DNA from 2 places in the Ureibacillus thermosphaericus genome. Region 2 is predicted to be linked to the other one. Evidence: a T-box and tRNA genes for the amino acid it is inferred to sense, from the RefSeq annotation. Region 2 holds a T-box; the other holds one or more tRNA genes.
What was found. A T-box is a leader RNA that pairs with one kind of tRNA and senses whether it is charged. The one in region 2 lies ahead of leuS (leucine--tRNA ligase), so its partner is inferred to be a tRNA-Leu.
Positions count from the first base shown of each region.

Region 1: it encodes a tRNA-Leu, which carries the amino acid that the T-box ahead of leuS (leucine--tRNA ligase) is inferred to sense. The anticodon was not compared.

Region 1 covers NZ_AP018335.1:3,332,612-3,341,081, reverse strand. The annotation lists rRNA gene UtA1_RS16190 (23S ribosomal RNA) at 1-77, shown strand, start outside; rRNA gene rrf (5S ribosomal RNA) at 200-315, shown strand; tRNA gene UtA1_RS16180 (tRNA-Asn) at 330-404, shown strand; tRNA gene UtA1_RS16175 (tRNA-Ser) at 413-505, shown strand; tRNA gene UtA1_RS16170 (tRNA-Glu) at 519-593, shown strand; tRNA gene UtA1_RS16165 (tRNA-Val) at 598-673, shown strand; tRNA gene UtA1_RS16160 (tRNA-Met) at 695-771, shown strand; tRNA gene UtA1_RS16155 (tRNA-Asp) at 776-851, shown strand; tRNA gene UtA1_RS16150 (tRNA-Phe) at 860-935, shown strand; tRNA gene UtA1_RS16145 (tRNA-Thr) at 943-1,018, shown strand; tRNA gene UtA1_RS16140 (tRNA-Tyr) at 1,027-1,111, shown strand; tRNA gene UtA1_RS16135 (tRNA-Trp) at 1,116-1,189, shown strand; tRNA gene UtA1_RS16130 (tRNA-His) at 1,216-1,291, shown strand; tRNA gene UtA1_RS16125 (tRNA-His) at 1,318-1,393, shown strand; tRNA gene UtA1_RS16120 (tRNA-Gln) at 1,428-1,502, shown strand; tRNA gene UtA1_RS16115 (tRNA-Gly) at 1,508-1,582, shown strand; tRNA gene UtA1_RS16110 (tRNA-Cys) at 1,590-1,663, shown strand; tRNA gene UtA1_RS16105 (tRNA-Leu) at 1,714-1,796, shown strand; gene UtA1_RS16100 (ISL3 family transposase) at 1,935-2,885, opposite strand; gene UtA1_RS17530 (transposase family protein) at 2,898-3,197, opposite strand; gene UtA1_RS16095 (RNA polymerase sigma factor) at 3,499-4,050, shown strand; gene UtA1_RS16090 (hypothetical protein) at 4,043-4,807, shown strand; gene UtA1_RS16085 (ABC transporter ATP-binding protein) at 4,804-5,682, shown strand; gene UtA1_RS16080 (hypothetical protein) at 5,679-6,626, shown strand; gene UtA1_RS16075 (IS4 family transposase) at 6,753-7,877, opposite strand; gene UtA1_RS16070 (transposase) at 8,096-8,470, opposite strand, start outside.
Region 2 covers NZ_AP018335.1:2,827,023-2,835,492, forward strand. The annotation lists gene UtA1_RS13550 (assimilatory sulfite reductase (NADPH) flavoprotein subunit) at 1-480, opposite strand, end outside; gene UtA1_RS13555 (DUF2292 domain-containing protein) at 512-625, opposite strand; gene UtA1_RS13560 (sirohydrochlorin chelatase) at 660-1,406, opposite strand; gene cobA (uroporphyrinogen-III C-methyltransferase) at 1,422-2,189, opposite strand; gene leuS (leucine--tRNA ligase) at 2,655-5,069, opposite strand; T-box leader at 5,213-5,425, opposite strand; gene UtA1_RS13575 (hypothetical protein) at 5,541-5,744, opposite strand; gene UtA1_RS13580 (TIGR01212 family radical SAM protein) at 5,957-6,913, shown strand; gene UtA1_RS13585 (class I SAM-dependent methyltransferase) at 6,910-7,491, shown strand; gene UtA1_RS13590 (alanine/glycine:cation symporter family protein) at 7,511-8,470, opposite strand, start outside.

The DNA of each region.
Region 1 (8,470 bases), 510 kb from region 2:
TGAGGTAGATAGGTCCGAGGTGGAAGCACGGTGACGTGTGGAGCTGACGGATACTAATCGATCGAGGACTTAACCAATCATTTCAATGTCGTTATCCAGTTTTGAGAGAACAACCTCTCGTTATTAAAAAATATAAAAAATACTTGAAAAAAGTATAGAATATGATATAATAATACTTGTCTTTCGGTAAGGAATAAAGCCTAGTGGCGATAGCAAAGAGGTCACACCCGTTCCCATACCGAACACGGAAGTTAAGCTCTTTAGCGCCGATGGTAGTAGGGGGCTTCCCCCTGTGAGAGTAGGACGTTGCTAGGCTTATATAAAATCATTCCGAAGTAGCTCAGTGGTAGAGCAACCGGCTGTTAACCGGTTGGTCGTAGGTTCGAATCCTACCTTCGGAGCCATTCTTCTTGGAGAGTTGTCCGAGAGGCTGAAGGAGCACGATTGGAAATCGTGTAGACGGGGATAACCTGTCTCAAGGGTTCAAATCCCTTACTCTCCGCCATAATTAAGAGATTGGCCCCTTGGTCAAGTGGTTAAGACACCGCCCTTTCACGGCGGTAACACGGGTTCGAATCCCGTAGGGGTCACCAATTCGGAGGATTAGCTCAGCTGGGAGAGCACCTGCCTTACAAGCAGGGGGTCGGCGGTTCGATCCCGTCATCCTCCACCATAAAAAAACAATTAACATTATCGCGGGGTAGAGCAGTCTGGTAGCTCGTCGGGCTCATAACCCGGAGGTCGCAGGTTCAAATCCTGTCCCCGCAACCAAAGTGGTCCCGTGGTGTAGCGGTTAACATGCCTGCCTGTCACGCAGGAGATCGCGGGTTCGAGTCCCGTCGGGACCGCCATAAAAAGTGGGTCGGTAGCTCAGTTGGTAGAGCATTTGACTGAAGATCAAAGTGTCGGCGGTTCGATTCCGTCCCGACCCACCATAAATATGCCGGTGTAGCTCAATTGGCAGAGCAACTGACTTGTAATCAGTAGGTTGAGGGTTCGATTCCTTTCGCCGGCACCATACTTTCCGGAGGGGTAGCGAAGTGGCTAAACGCGACGGACTGTAAATCCGTTCCCTTTGGGTTCGGCGGTTCGAATCCGCCCCCCTCCACCATTACAGGGGCATAGTTTAACGGTAGAATAGAGGTCTCCAAAACCTTTGGTGTGGGTTCGATTCCTACTGCCCCTGCCATTTTTAATTTTCACCAAGATATTTTGGCGACTGTGGCGAAGTGGTTAACGCATCGGATTGTGGATCCGACATACGTGGGTTCGATTCCCATCAGTCGCCCCATACATATTTTAATATACCTGCTTTTGGCGGCTGTGGCGAAGTGGTTAACGCATCGGATTGTGGATCCGACATACGTGGGTTCGATTCCCATCAGCCGCCCCATAAAATAGAATAAAAGTTGTTTATATAATATTATTGGGGTATAGCCAAGTGGTAAGGCAACGGATTTTGATTCCGTCATGCCCAGGTTCGAATCCTGGTACCCCAGCCATTCAAGCGGAAGTAGTTCAGTGGTAGAACACCACCTTGCCAAGGTGGGGGTCGCGGGTTCGAACCCCGTCTTCCGCTCCAGTAATTTGGCGGCTTAGCCAAGCGGTAAGGCACGGGTCTGCAACACCCTTATCACCGGTTCGAATCCGGTAGCCGCCTCCAAATAAATAAATATCGGTTTAACCGATTTATTTTTTTCTCTTTTTTATTATGCCGATGTGGCGGAATTGGCAGACGCGCACGACTCAAAATCGTGTTCCCAAAAGGAGTGTGGGTTCGACTCCCACCATCGGCATTAGGATTCAAGGAAACCTTATATCATCAAACCCTTCAGTAATAATGGGTTCTTTGTCAAATGGTGTTGGTGAATAAATGTTAGTGACATTATTTGGTAATATGTAATCGGATGGCTTAGGGGAAATTCGAGGTTCCCCTAAGCTGTTTTTATTTTCGCTAAGTTTTGGGTAATGAATATTCGGTTTCTAAAGTGATAGAAGGATCGATAACCGAAAGAAATGCGTTTAATCACCTTGATTTTGCTATTAATCCTTTTGTTATAATCATATTTCAACGTATTCTCCACGTAATTGATGTATTTGTTTATTGTCTTGATGGCGGTTTTCATATAGCTGGAAACGCTGTTCTGTTTATTTGCCAAGGTTTTCTTCAAGAGCTCAAAGTCTTTGGTTTTGATGCAATGTCGAACGTATTGGTATAACTCATAGGACGCTTTTAATTCAGAATCTAAATCAATGAGATAGTGGAGAATCTCCACCTCACACATATGCTTTTTAAAGCAACGATGATATGTATAGTTCTTATAATCAAGTTTTGTTTGATCTTTCAGAAGGAGCTTCCAGTATGTTTTCAATTTATTGTAATTCTTTTTATCCCGATTCATGACGTTGATGCGCGTTTTGTTTAAAGCTCTGCTAAATAGTTGGAGGATATGGAATTTGTCGAGTACGATTTCCGCTTTAGGGAAAACTTCTTGGATTAAGGAAATATAAGGGCTGTACATATCGATGACAATCGTTTTTACCGCATCTCTCGCCTTCTTGGAATACCGTAAGAAATACTCTTTGAGGACATGTAATCTCCGGTCCTCCACGATATCCACAATCTTCCCCGTTTCAGAGTCGCAGAAAATAAAGGACATCGCTCCAGCTGCGGATTTCACTGATTTAAACTCATCAAAACACAAATGCTTTGGAAGGTAGTGAACATTTGGTTGATAGTAGCTATAAAAGCTGTCAATGACACGACTGACAGTGGCATGAGAAACATGATGTTTCATCGCAATATCTTTTTCGGATATTTTATCTTTGGCGTTTAAAGCAATCGATACTTTGGTATTGTTGGAAATACAACAGTTTTTAGCCACGACGCTCGTTTTTCAAGTAAACGTGGAATGACAATGTTTACAGAAATGACGCTGTTTACGCAATTTTAAGTAAGTATGAAAACCTGAAATGCTAGGCATTTTAATGAGAGACGTTTTAAAACCGTGTATAATGATTTGATCATCAAAGACATATCCACAAGCATAACAAGCTTTTGGTTGATACGTTAACGTCCCATGAAAGACTTTCGCTTTTACTTTTTTGATCGTTTCGGTAGAACAAAAATTTTCATCGAAGGTGATATTTTTGTCTTTTATATTCAGTAGATTTCGTATAGAATGTTGGTGAGACATGTGACACAACTCCTTTGGGAAATGTGGTTTTGGTCGATTACATTTTACCAGAGTTTGTCACGTGTCTCATTTTTTTGTGTAAAAAATGGTGCTGGTTGTATCCACCAACACCAAATATTGTAGAGCCGTTTTAAATTGGCTTCACATAGTAGATTGTAAGTTGCGTAAAATAAACCTAATTTCTCGTTTTCCCATTTAGAGAAATTAGGTTTTTTATTATTTATAAAAATAGTCAAACTATTTTATAGTCAATTACGGATATATTAATAGAATTTCATGATGGAAAATAAGTGGTGAAATTATGAATGTTGAAGAGATATGGATACGGAAAATAAAGAGAAATGGGAATGAAGCGGCGGCAAATAAACTCATTTCCAAATATTATAAAGAGATGTACGCCTTTGTATACAAACAAACGCTCAATAAAGAATTAGCTTTAGATTTGACGCAGGAAATTTTTATTGTCGTATTAAAATCTATCAAAAACTATGACAACAAGAGGGCTTCCTTTCGTACTTGGCTTTATCATGTAGCTTCGAATCGCTTGATTGATTATTATAGGTCGAAAAACTACAAAATACAATTGCTGGAAGATCCCATAGAGGACTATCAATTTCAAGATGAAGAAAATATCCAAATTTCACTGGAGTATAAAGAAGATTATGAAAAAGTTACTCAACTGATTAATCATCTTGAAACTTCATCTCAGCAAATACTTCGGCTTCGTTTATTTGCGGAATATACATTCCGGGAAATCGCAACAATGGTGATGCTGCCTGAAAGCACGGTCAAAACAAAATATTATGCGGCATTGAAACAACTTCGAAAAAGATTGGAGGGTTATCATGAATAAAGAAAAATTCACTATACCATTCCCTGATGAATCTGAAATTCAAAAAGAAATCCATCAAATTGTAAGGACTGGCTTGAAGCCTAAACAGTCATTTTTTTCTTACATAAAGTCAATGTATCAATGTCTTGGTATAAGGCAATTGTTATCAGACCGTTCAGAGCTGGCTTTTACTATTATTATTGCAGCTTTTGTAGTATTCTTTTACATCCTAAAACCGGACCCGGAATTTATGAAAGCGGAGGATCTATATATTTCCCTTTTTTGCTTGTCACCGGTCTTATTCATTGTACTTACTGTATACACCTACTCGAACAAACTGATCAATGCAACTTATGAAGTTGAAATGGCATGCAAATATAATGTTTTCCAAATCATTGCCTTTCGGATGTTACTTTTCAGCTTCATGACGGTTTTAGCGAATACATGGACTATTCTTGTGATGGTCAAAACATATGACGCTTTTCAATTTATAAGGGCATTTATGATTTCAAATTCGGGGCTGTTCATTTTCTCTATTCTTTTTTTATACGTGATGATGAAACGCCGTACAAAAATGGCAGCGGGCATGATGATTTTCGGATGGTTAATTGGGCATCTGCTCCTTGGATTTTTGGCGAATGAACTGTATAGTGCGTTATTAATGAGCATTCCACTCTTTGTATATGGATTGATTTTAGTTGCAAGTATCGTGATATACTTCAACTTTATTCAGAAATTATTTCACTATAAAACTGAAGGAGGAGCTTTTGTAGGGTGATTATCGTAAACAATGTGAGCAAATATTATGGAGATTTTTGTGCTTTAAAAAATATTAACTTGGAACTGGTGCCAGGGGTGTATGGGCTACTTGCACCAAATGGAGCGGGGAAAACTACATTAATAAAAATGCTTGCCACTTTAATTTTTCCGACTGAAGGGGAAATTCTGTATGAAGGAAAAAACATTCTTGATATGGATGAAGATTATCGGAAACTTATCGGTTATTTGCCACAGCAATTCGGCTTTTATAAAAATTATACGCCAAAACAATATTTAACCTATTTGGCGGCATTAAAAGGAATAAAGAAAAAAGAAGCAAATCAAATAATTCCTGAACTTCTAGAAAAAGTATCATTGCAAGATGTGATGAACAAAAAAATGAAGAAGTTCTCAGGTGGAATGATCCAACGTGTAGGCATTGCCCAAGCGCTTTTAAATGATCCTAAAATTTTAATATTGGATGAGCCCACTGCCGGACTAGATCCTAAGGAACGGGCAAGATTTCGCCACATCATTTCGGAATTATCCCGAAACCGCATCGTGTTAATTTCCACCCATATCGTATCAGATGTGGAATCCATTGCGAATGAAATTGTGATGATTAAAAATCAGGAAATTTTTATGAAAGACTCTGTTGAACGAATTTGTAAAAACTATGAAGGATTTGTATATGAAACAAAAATAAAAATAGAAGAATTCAACAGATTTAGTGAGCAACATTTTATTATTGCTGAAAGACAAGAGCAAGATGGAATAAAAGTCAGATTTGTGGAGAAAAATCAAAAGGCTGAAGATTGGGTGGCAGTTGATCCAAATTTGGAAGATGTATTTCTTTATGAGTACCGTGATCGAGAGAAAGCAGGGATTGAATGAACATTCTTTTTCATGAATGCAAAAAAGCTTTTTTATCCCCTGTATTAATATTTCTGCTTCTTTTATTTACGGCGTTCAACTTGTATTTCATTTTCAGCCATTCCTATCTGAAAGATGAATTATCAGTTGCCAATGAAATCGCCAAAAACTATGGTTTGAATATTACTGATGAATCCTTGAAAAAATTTGAACAAGATTATTTAAAAAATTTAAATCGACTCAATGAAATGGTAGAAAGATATACAGAGGAAAAGTTTACGAGTGTTCAGCAGTTTTTGGATACGAAGAGTATTGAAATGTACGATTTATTGAGCGAAGAAGAGTGGAAGTTTATCAACAAATGGTATTTGGAAGAGCAATATTTGAATATGGCCAATATATTGATAAGAGATTACGAACAGTTAAATTGGAACGAAATTAGGGAAACCGTTGCAAGGAAATATCAATTAAGTGGCCAAGCTGAAAAGATATTGGAAAATGAATATAAACAACTTGCTGAACGATTTGAGGAAATCAAAGAAAATGGGGAGCATAAAACATGGTTCTTTGCAGGAAATCCTTATCGGATGCACAGTTTTTTATTCAGAAAATTATTTAAATATATATTTTTTGAATCGCTCATTCTCATTGTTTTGGCAACAGCATTAATTACAAATTATGAATTCGAAAATAAAACTCATTTGGTTGCCTATTCTACTAAAAGAGGAAGAAACTTGGCAAAAGATAAATTTTGGGCAAATCTAATCGTGGCAGGAAGTCTCGCTACCTTTCTATTCATTGTCACTTTAACTTTCTATTTTTCGGTTTTCGATTATTCGCATTTATGGAGAAGTTCCGTAAGCAGTGCATTGAATTGGGAATACAATGAGCCTTATGTTTCTTGGTGGGATTTGAATTTTTTACAATATTTTTTATTAAGTGAATCACTACCGTCGCATAAATGATGTCTGAATTTTCAGTTTTATTTTTTTCTGGACTTTAGAGAAAAAACGAAAACACCTAAGCGAGGGTAGTAAACATCCATTTTTTTACTATAACCTATGACTTGTGCAACAACGACTGGCAAACCTTTATGGGACGCCGTTTCCTTCGATTTTTCGTAACCAAATGTGAGCGGATTTCCACAAAGAAGCCTTTAAATAGCGACTAATTTGTAAGTAACTGCGTTCGCTATTCGTGTTCAACTGAGCTAAAACATTCAGACAGTACACTATCATGGCTACGTACACTTGATTATGCACAGCTTGTTCACTGTGACCGTAGAATTTTTTAATGTTCAGGTGCTGCTTCATCCATTTGAAGAACAGTTCAATCGCCCAGCGTGACTTGTAGATTTCAGCGATTTCAACTGCACTTAAATCAAAACGATTTGTCAGTAAATGAAGCTCATTTCCTTTTGTATCCTGCAATTTGAGTAAGCGAAACACGTTTTCAGAACGATTTTGTGGTGTCCCAATGACAACCATTTCATCAGAGAATACGGGTGAATCTTCTGGTAACGAAAAGGATTCTAACACTCGGACAACAGCGTTTTTACGCAAACGGGTCACAAAGAAATAGCCATCTTCCGTCATTTGATCAAAGCGCCCATAATCCAAGTAACCACGATCAAACACGTACATGCATTCTTTGTCATCCACGAATACTTCTAGTTGACCACGATCATGTTCGTTGGCATTCGTGAGTACGGCTTGATCTGGATAGGAGAGTCCTTTTTCCATAAAAACAAGTCGTAAGTGAAGCTTTACTCCTGATTTTGTTTTTCGAAACTCTGCCCACTTATGATGGGTCAAATCAAGCGGTAATGTACTCGAATCAATGATTTTTAGTGGCGTTGTCAGCTTTCTTCGCTTTTGAAAATGTGTTTTCTCATGAATTTGAGTCACTAAATCAAGAAAAATCGATTGAAAGAAAACCGTTGGAATGGCGTTGATTCGTCTCCCTAACTGTGAAAAACTAATCGATTCCAATCCCGTTGCTCGTTGTAATTCTTCTAAAAAGACAGCGTCACTCAACGCCCGTAAACTCTCGGTTTCATGGAGTTGGGCATACAAAAGCAGTTTCATAAATGAAGCCATATAAAGCTTCTTGGTATAGTGATTTAATTGATGAGTTTTCACTAGGTCGTCAAATAATGGACGATTAATCGGTGAAAACCATTGTTCAAATGATGTTTTTCGTGTAAACTTATCCATTATCGAAATTCCTTTATATTGGATTTGGATAGGTTTACTACCACCAAACCATTATAAAGGATTTTTTTGTGTTTGGATTATATTTCAGAAAATTCGGTTTGTTTGAAGGTGTTAAATTTTTTTAATGCGACACTAGTGTAAGTGAATCAATTTCATAAATCATAGTATTTCTGAAGTATAGAGTACCCCTATACTAAAAACTTTGTTTTTTTTTAAAATTATGCAACTTGGTTTTGTTGCTGTAATAAAGCATTGATTCGATCAACTGCTAGTTTGCAGGTATTATAAATTAACGTCACCAGATTGAAATGCATTTTTGCTTTCTTTCCTGTACGATGACGGACATTGTTTAATTGAAAGTATTCCTTTAAATAAGCGTTAACGCGTTCGACTGCTGTACGTTCTTGATAAAGCTGTTTCCATCGTTCTGTCCCACGTGCTGGATAGGTAAATTTACGGATATCTATATCACATTTGATTTTGAAAACTTTTTGGCAAAGGGTGTCTTCTCGTAATGGGCAAGTTGCACATTCCTTTGGACGTGTGAATTTTAATGTATTGTACTTAGCGTCAAAGCTGTCATATTGGTAACT
Region 2 (8,470 bases):
TTCATAGCTAGAGTCGCCTAATGCAAGTACAGCGTATTGTACATGATCTAATTTTGGCGCTCGTTTTCCATGTAAAAAGCTGTGGAAAGCAATCGCGTTATCTGGTGGCTCTCCTTCGCCGTGGGTACTTGCTACAATCAGTAAATATTGAGCTTTTTTCAATGCATTCGTTTTATAATCACTCATTGATGAAACCGAAACTTCTAAACCTATCTGTTGAAGCTGGTCGCCAAACTTTTCTGCAAGTTTTTGTGCGTTTCCAGTCTGACTGGCATAAAGGATTGTCACATGTTTTTGAATTGGGGAAGATGCAACGGCTTGTTGAGTCATTTCTCTAGGAGCTTCTATAACGCCAATGTTCGCACTTGCAGTTAAATATCCAGTTAACCAAATTTTTTGTTGGGGAGTTAACGTTGCTAACACTTCATTTAACTGCTTTACTTGTTTTTCATTAAATGGACTATTGATGACTTCTAACACTCTGCACACCTCGATAAAATAAATTCTTTTCTTACTTCAATCGAATCTTTTCGTTTTTTTCGATTTGAATAATAAAATTATCTTGAACAATTAAAGTGATTGAACCGTAATTCATTGTGCTAATCATTTTTTTAATACTTTCCATTGCCTTCTCAAAATTTTGTTGTTTTTTATCCATTTCAATCACTCCCTACAAATGAATATAGTGATTCTTCAATTCTCTCAATGAAAACTTGACGCACATTGTCGTCATAACCTAAACATTCACACAACACCACTTGTTCTTTCAAAAATCCTTGTTTCGCTACCCTTTTCTCAATGCCTAATTTTAATAACCCTGTAAATAATAAATAAGGAATTATGAATACCCGATTTTTGCTTTCATTTAATTTCATTAATTTTTCGTCGAAGGATGGTCCGTTACCATACAAAAAGCAAATATCAACTTTTGCATATTCGTATGTTTGTTGAAGGAGTTTTGCAATTTCTCCTAGTTCCTTCTGTACACTTGGATCACTGCTTCCCCTCCCAATCAACAAAATCTCCGTTTCCTTTGGGTCTACTGGACTTTGTTCCATTACTCGGCTGTGTAAACTATGAATAAGCTTTTCATGAACGCCGAGAGGCTTTCCAATCGTAAAGGTAACAAAAGGATATCGTCTTTTTGCTTGTTCGATTTCAGATGGAATATCGATTTTTGCATGATTTGCAGAAAGCAATAATAGTGGGATTACTGTAATGCATGTTGCTCCTTTCGAAACACATTGCTCTATTCCTTTTAAAATCGATGGTTCTGCCAGTTCTAAAAAACAATATTCTTGAATGCCAACATCGATATAGGATTTTACTGTTTCAATAAACTGAATCGCTTCTTTTACACCCTCTTTTACTCGGCTACCATGAGCAACATACAACAATGCTTGCAATTTCATCCCTCCTGTTTACACAGTTTCACGTAAAGTCGACTGACATTCTTCAAACCACGCAATCTTTTCACGCATGTTTACAACTTCTCCTACTATAATCATTGAAGGATTTTTTATTTTCTCTTCACTAGCGATGCTTACAATCGTTTCTAACGTACCCGTAACAACTCTTTGATGGCTCGTAGTTCCCCATTCAATTAAAGCTACAGGAATAGTTGGATTTCGCTTATATTTCAACAATTGCTCTGTAATGTATGGCAAATTACCAATACCCATATAAATTGCTAACGTATCGACTGATTCTGATAAACCTTTCCAATCAATTCCTTCGTCTTTTCCCTCTCTCATATGACCAGTAATAATTGCAAAGGTCGAACCAAAATCTCTATGAGTTACAGGAATTCCAGCATATGCAGGTGCAGCAATACCAGAGGTAATGCCTGGCACAATTTCAAACGGAATGCCCGCTTCCCTCAAGACCTCTGCTTCTTCTGCCCCACGCCCAAATACGAAAGGGTCTCCACCTTTCAACCTTGTAACAATTTTCCCTCTTTTTGCATGGTGTACAAGCAATTGGTTTATTCTTTCTTGTATGACATTATGTAATTTTGGTAACTTTCCGACAAAGATTAGTTCAGCGTTTGGTTTCGCATAAGTAAGCAACTCTTTTGATACAAGACGGTCGTACAAAATAACATCTGCTTGTTGAATACATCTCAAACCTTTTACCGTTATTAAATCGACACTGCCAGGACCAGCCCCTACAATATATACTTTTCCCATTTTGTTCCCTCACGTTTTTCCTGAAATATACAATCAATGATAATCATGAATACTAAAAACCTTAAATTCTTATAAAACAACTAAGTTTTATGTTTTTTATATATTACGAAATACCCTATAGCTTTTCAATACTTTTTTCCAAATTAAGAATAATGGATTCATTTTTTCAAATCAGCCAAACCAATTACAACCCGATTTAAAAACTTACATTAACAAAAAGGCCATAATATCCCCTTGAACACAAGTACTCGTGTCTTTATGGTTCATCCGGAGAATATTACGGCCTCTAGTTTTCTAGTCAGCACTTTAATTCATAGTAATTTGGTATAAATAATAAGGTTACAAACTTAATAAGTCAATAGAATTTTTATAATTCTATAAATTTAGTAAGAATTATTTACATAAAAAATAACAATGACTCAAAAGGTTTCTTACTTTTGAGCCATTGTTTTCAACAAATGCTTTTTATTTCACAACAATATTGACAAGTTTTCCTTGAATGGTAATCACTTTAACAATTTCTTTTCCTTCAACAAGTTCTTTCACTTTTTCATCTTCTTTTGCAATTTCTTCTAATTGTTCTTTTGATGCATCTTTCGCTACTTTCACTTTTGAGCGGACTTTCCCGTTAACTTGAACTACAATTTCAACTTCATCATCAACGAGTTTTGATTCATCATAAGTTGGCCAAGGTTCATATGTAATCGTACCCTCATGGCCTAAAATTGACCAAAGTTCTTCACCAATATGTGGTGCAATTGGAGAAAGCATTTTTACAAAGCCTTCTGCATACTCTTTTGGTACTACTTCTACTTTATAACATTCATTGATGAACACCATTAGTTGAGAAATTGCTGTATTGAAATGTAAGTGATCGTAGTCTTCAGACACTTTCTTTACTGTTTGATGATAAACTTTTTCCAACGTTTTATCATCGGACTCTTGAATTTTATTAGAAAGTGTCCCATCTTCGTTTACAAATAGTCTCCAAATTCGATCTAAGAAACGTCTTGCTCCATCTAGCCCCTTCGTAGACCATGCAACAGAAGCATCTAGAGGACCCATGAACATTTCATAAAGTCTCAACGTGTCTGCACCATGGCTTCGCACAATGTCGTCAGGGTTTACAACGTTACCTCTTGATTTAGACATTTTTTCATTATTTTCTCCTAAAATCATTCCTTGGTTGAATAATTTTTGGAATGGTTCTTTCGTTGGAACAACGCCAATATCGTATAAGAATTTATGCCAGAAGCGAGCGTATAGCAAGTGAAGAACAGCATGTTCCGCACCACCAATGTAAATATCTACTGGCAACCAGCGTTTTAAAAGCTCTTCATCCGCAAGTTTTTCTTTGTTATTTGGGTCGATATAGCGCAAGAAATACCAGCTGGACCCTGCCCATTGAGGCATTGTATTAGTTTCACGACGACCTTTCTTACCTGTTTTCGGATCTACTACATTTACCCAATCTTCAATATTTGCTAGTGGAGATTCTCCTGTACCACTTGGGCGAATATCATTTGTTTTAGGCAAGCGAAGAGGTAACTCTTCCTCAGGTACTGTTGTCATTGTGCCATCTTCCCAATGGATAATCGGAATTGGTTCGCCCCAATAACGTTGACGGCTAAATAACCAATCACGCAGACGATAAGATACTTTTCTTTCTCCTACGCCTTTTTCTTCCAACCACTCGATGGCTTTCTTAATTGCATCTTCTTTTCCTAAACCATTTAGGAAATCGGAGTTGATATGTGGTCCATCTCCAGTAAACGCTTCTTCTTCAATATTTCCGCCTTCTAAAACAGGAATGATTGGTAAATTGAACTTTTTCGCAAATTCATAGTCTCTTTCGTCGTGTGCAGGAACTGCCATAATGGCACCTGTTCCATATGAAGAAAGCACATAGTCCGCAATCCAAATTGGAATAGCTTTTCCGTTAACTGGGTTAATGGCATAAGCACCAGTAAATACACCTGTTTTTTCTTTTGCTAAATCTGTACGTTCTAAATCAGATTTAGATTGTACTTGTTCAATATAAGCATCCACTTGTTCTTTTTGTTCAGGAGTCGTAATTTCTTTTACTAAATCATGTTCCGGTGCAAGAACACAATATGTCGCTCCAAACAATGTGTCAGGACGTGTTGTGAACACACGGAATTGTTTGTCAGTACCTTGTACAGTAAATGTAACTTCAGCACCTTCTGAACGGCCAATCCAATTTCGTTGCATTTCTTTAATGCTTTCAGGCCAATCCAACTCATCTAAATCTTCCAATAAGCGGTCAGCGTATGCTGTAATTTTTAGCATCCATTGTTTCATTGGTTTACGTATTACCGGATGCCCTCCGCGTTCTGATTTACCATCAATAACTTCTTCATTGGCAAGCACAGTACCAAGAGCTGGACACCAGTTTACAGGTACCTCATCAATGTATGCTAATCCATGTTTATATAATTGAATAAAAATCCATTGTGTCCATTTATAATATTCTGGATCTGTTGTATTGATTTCCCGATCCCAGTCATATGAAAATCCTAATTCTTGAATTTGACGTTTGAAGTTCTCGATATTTTGTTGAGTGAACTCGGCAGGATCGTTACCTGTATCTAATGCATATTGCTCAGCAGGGAGTCCAAACGCATCCCATCCCATTGGATGAAGGACATCATAACCTTGCATGCGTTTATAACGAGATAATATATCTGTCGCTGTATAGCCTTCTGGGTGACCTACATGCAAACCTGATCCAGATGGATAAGGGAACATGTCCAATGCGTAAAATTTAGGTTTCGAATTATCGTTTAATGTTTTAAAGGTTTTATTTTGCGCCCAATACGTCTGCCATTTCTTCTCAATTTCTCGATGATTGTAACTCACGGGTACTTCCTCCTTGACCTAATTTATTGCAACCTTTTTTACTACATACGTGAAACAATAAATTGCCTATCCGTATATTATCCTAAAAGTGGTAGAATTAACGGAATTTTTAAAAAAATAAAAAAACTCGCCCCAACCCAAAGAGAAGGGACGAGAGTATGTTACTCCCGCGGTACCACCCAAATTAGTGACACATGCACTCAGCTCATACCCTTAACGCGGTGAACGGTTTTAGCTACTACTTTTCACTAAAACAGACTCAAAGGCGAGTTCGATTTGTCTGCTTACTAGCTCCCACCAACCGCTAGCTCTCTGTTAAAGCGTCAAAATCTACTATTCCTTCTCCTAGTCGTACATATTTTCAATGAATTCATTTTAATGGAAATATAGAAATTATACAAGCCCTATGAATACAAATCTTAATGTATATTATTTTAGACTAAATTTCCTCATATGGCTAGTTTTTCACAGTTATTCTGTATTTCTTTTCTTTATTTCCTTCAGTATATTTGAAACAATTCGAACAACGTAATAAACCGCTCCCCCAAATCCGATAATGGCTAGAGCAAAAAATGCGGAATGCTTGAAAAAACCCAGTATCATGCTTAGAAGATAAATAAAAAAGAACATGATGAATCCAATAGCATTTCCTATCCCCATTATTTGAAATATCAACCCTAAACTCCCCTTTATTCTTCATGATTGATATATTATTACCTATTATAACTAATATTGTAAATTTTAATATAAATCATATAAGTAATATTAATAAGATTACAACGCTTCCTCTTCAATGTTATAATGTGTAATGGTATTCCGCTCATGAATCAACATCTAACCCAACAAAATGCAAATGTTTTCGTGAATACCAGTAAGGAGTGAAACAATTGACAGAGCAACAATTTCCATTCCCTTCCGATGGGAAACGTTACTATACATGGAATCGATATTTGCGTGATAAGTTTGGCCATAAAGTATATAAAGTAGCATTAGATGCAGGCTTTGATTGTCCGAATCGAGACGGAACAGTGGCTTATGGAGGTTGCACTTTCTGCAGCGCTGCCGGCAGTGGGGATTTTGCCGGTGATCGAGTTGACCCAATTCCGGTCCAATTCGAAAAAATTAAAGCAAAAATGCAGAATAAATGGAAAGACGGTAAAACAATGGCCTATTTCCAAGCATATACAAATACTCACGCACCTCTACCTGTTTTAAAAGAGAAATTTGAAGCTGCACTAAATTGTGAAGGGGTAATGGGTTTAAGCATCGCTACTCGCCCCGATTGTCTACCAGATGACGTCGTAGAATATTTGGCAGAATTAAATGAAAGAACATTTTTATGGGTTGAAATGGGACTGCAAACGGTACATGAAAGAACAGCGAATTTAATCAATCGAGCTCATGATTATGCTACATATGTTGAAGGAGTCGAGAAACTTCGCAAACATAATATACGTGTTTGTACCCACATCATTAACGGTTTACCATTAGAAGATTACGATATGATGATGGAAACGGCACGTGAAGTGGCTAAGTTAGATGTTCAAGGCATCAAAATTCATCTCTTGCATTTATTAAAAGGAACACCGATGGTAAAACAATATGAAAAAGGCATGTTGCAATTCCTTGAAAGAGAAGAGTATATCAAACTTGTAGCAGACCAATTAGAAATTCTTCCGCCAAACATGATCATCCATCGCATTACCGGTGATGGACCGATAGAGTTAATGATTGGTCCAATGTGGAGCGTGAACAAATGGGAAGTGTTAAACGGCATTGATGCTGAATTAGAACGTAGAAACTCCTGGCAAGGAAAATATTATAAGGCGGAAGTGAACAAATAATGCTAGAACGGGTTTTACCTTACGCAAAAACTTTATTATCATCTGTAATTAATGAAGGTGATATCGCCGTTGATGCAACCGCTGGAAACGGCCACGATACATTATTTCTAGCTAATCTTGTAGGAGAGACAGGTTTTGTCTATGCCTTTGATATTCAACAACAAGCAGTAGATGTAACAATTCAACGATTAAAAGAAAACGGATTAGAACATAGAGCCCGTGTCATTTTAGATGGACACGAACAACTGACTAAATATGTCCAAGAAGAAGTAGCGGGGGCTATCTTTAATTTAGGCTACTTACCTGGTGGAAATCATGACATTATCACCAAAGGAGAAACAACTATTTCTGCAATTGAACAATTACTATCACTTTTAAAGATTGGCGGCATGATTGTTTTAGTGATTTACCATGGTCACGAAGGTGGGAAAGAGGAAAGAGATGCGGTGATTGAATTTGTAAAATCTCTTCCTCAAAAATATGTTCACGTTCTTCGCTATGAATTCATTAATCAAAAAAACGACCCTCCGTTTATCATTGCTTTGGAGAAAATGAAAAAACTGCCAGACTTAAAATAAGTCCGCAGTTTTTCTTTTTCTACATTTTTGCTTTTTCTTTATTTACTTGTTGTTGATTTTTCGATTGATTACGCTCTACCCAGAAATCTGCATTTTTGATACCTAGCTTAATAGGATCAAATACAGGATCTTTTCCAGCTTTTCTTTGTTCCTCATAATCTTTTAAAGCAATGAAGGTAGGCTTCGCTAATACAATAATTCCAATGACATTTGTCCAAACCATTAAACCAAGTCCAATATCCCCTAGTAGCCAAGCTAAATCTGATGTTCTTACTGAACCGTAAAATACGGAAGCAAGCATTACAATTTTTAGAATCCAAGTAATCGTTCCTTCTGTGCGTCCGGAGAATAAATAAGCAACATTCGTTTCTGCAATATAGTAGTAAGCCATTAATGTTGTGAATGCAAAGAAGAATAACGCAAAGGCTACAAATGCAGCACCGAAATTATCTAATCCAGGGAATGCTCCAGTAACAGCAAGCTGAGTAAATTCTGTATAGCTATGCCCTGGTACATGTTCAACAATTAATTCTCCATCAGCATTATTCACATTCGTATTGTAAGTGCCCATGAATAAAATCATTAACGCTGTCGCGGAACATACAAGCAACGTATCAATATAAATAGATGCTGATTGTACTAGACCTTGCTTAACTGGATGGGATACTTCCGCAGCTGCAGCAGCATGTGGTCCTGTACCTTGTCCAGCTTCGTTGGAATAAACAGCGCGTTTTACCCCCCATGCAATGGCAGCACCAATCATTCCACCGAATGTTGCATCTACACTAAATGCACTGCGGATAATTAATCCGAATACTGCAGGCACTTCAGAAATATTCATGATAATCACGACAATTGCTACTAATAGGTATGCAACCGCCATAAATGGTACGATAATTTGAGCTGCATTCGCAATTCGTTTTACTCCACCAATAATAACGAAACCAAGTAAAGCAATTGTAATTAAACCTGTTATCCA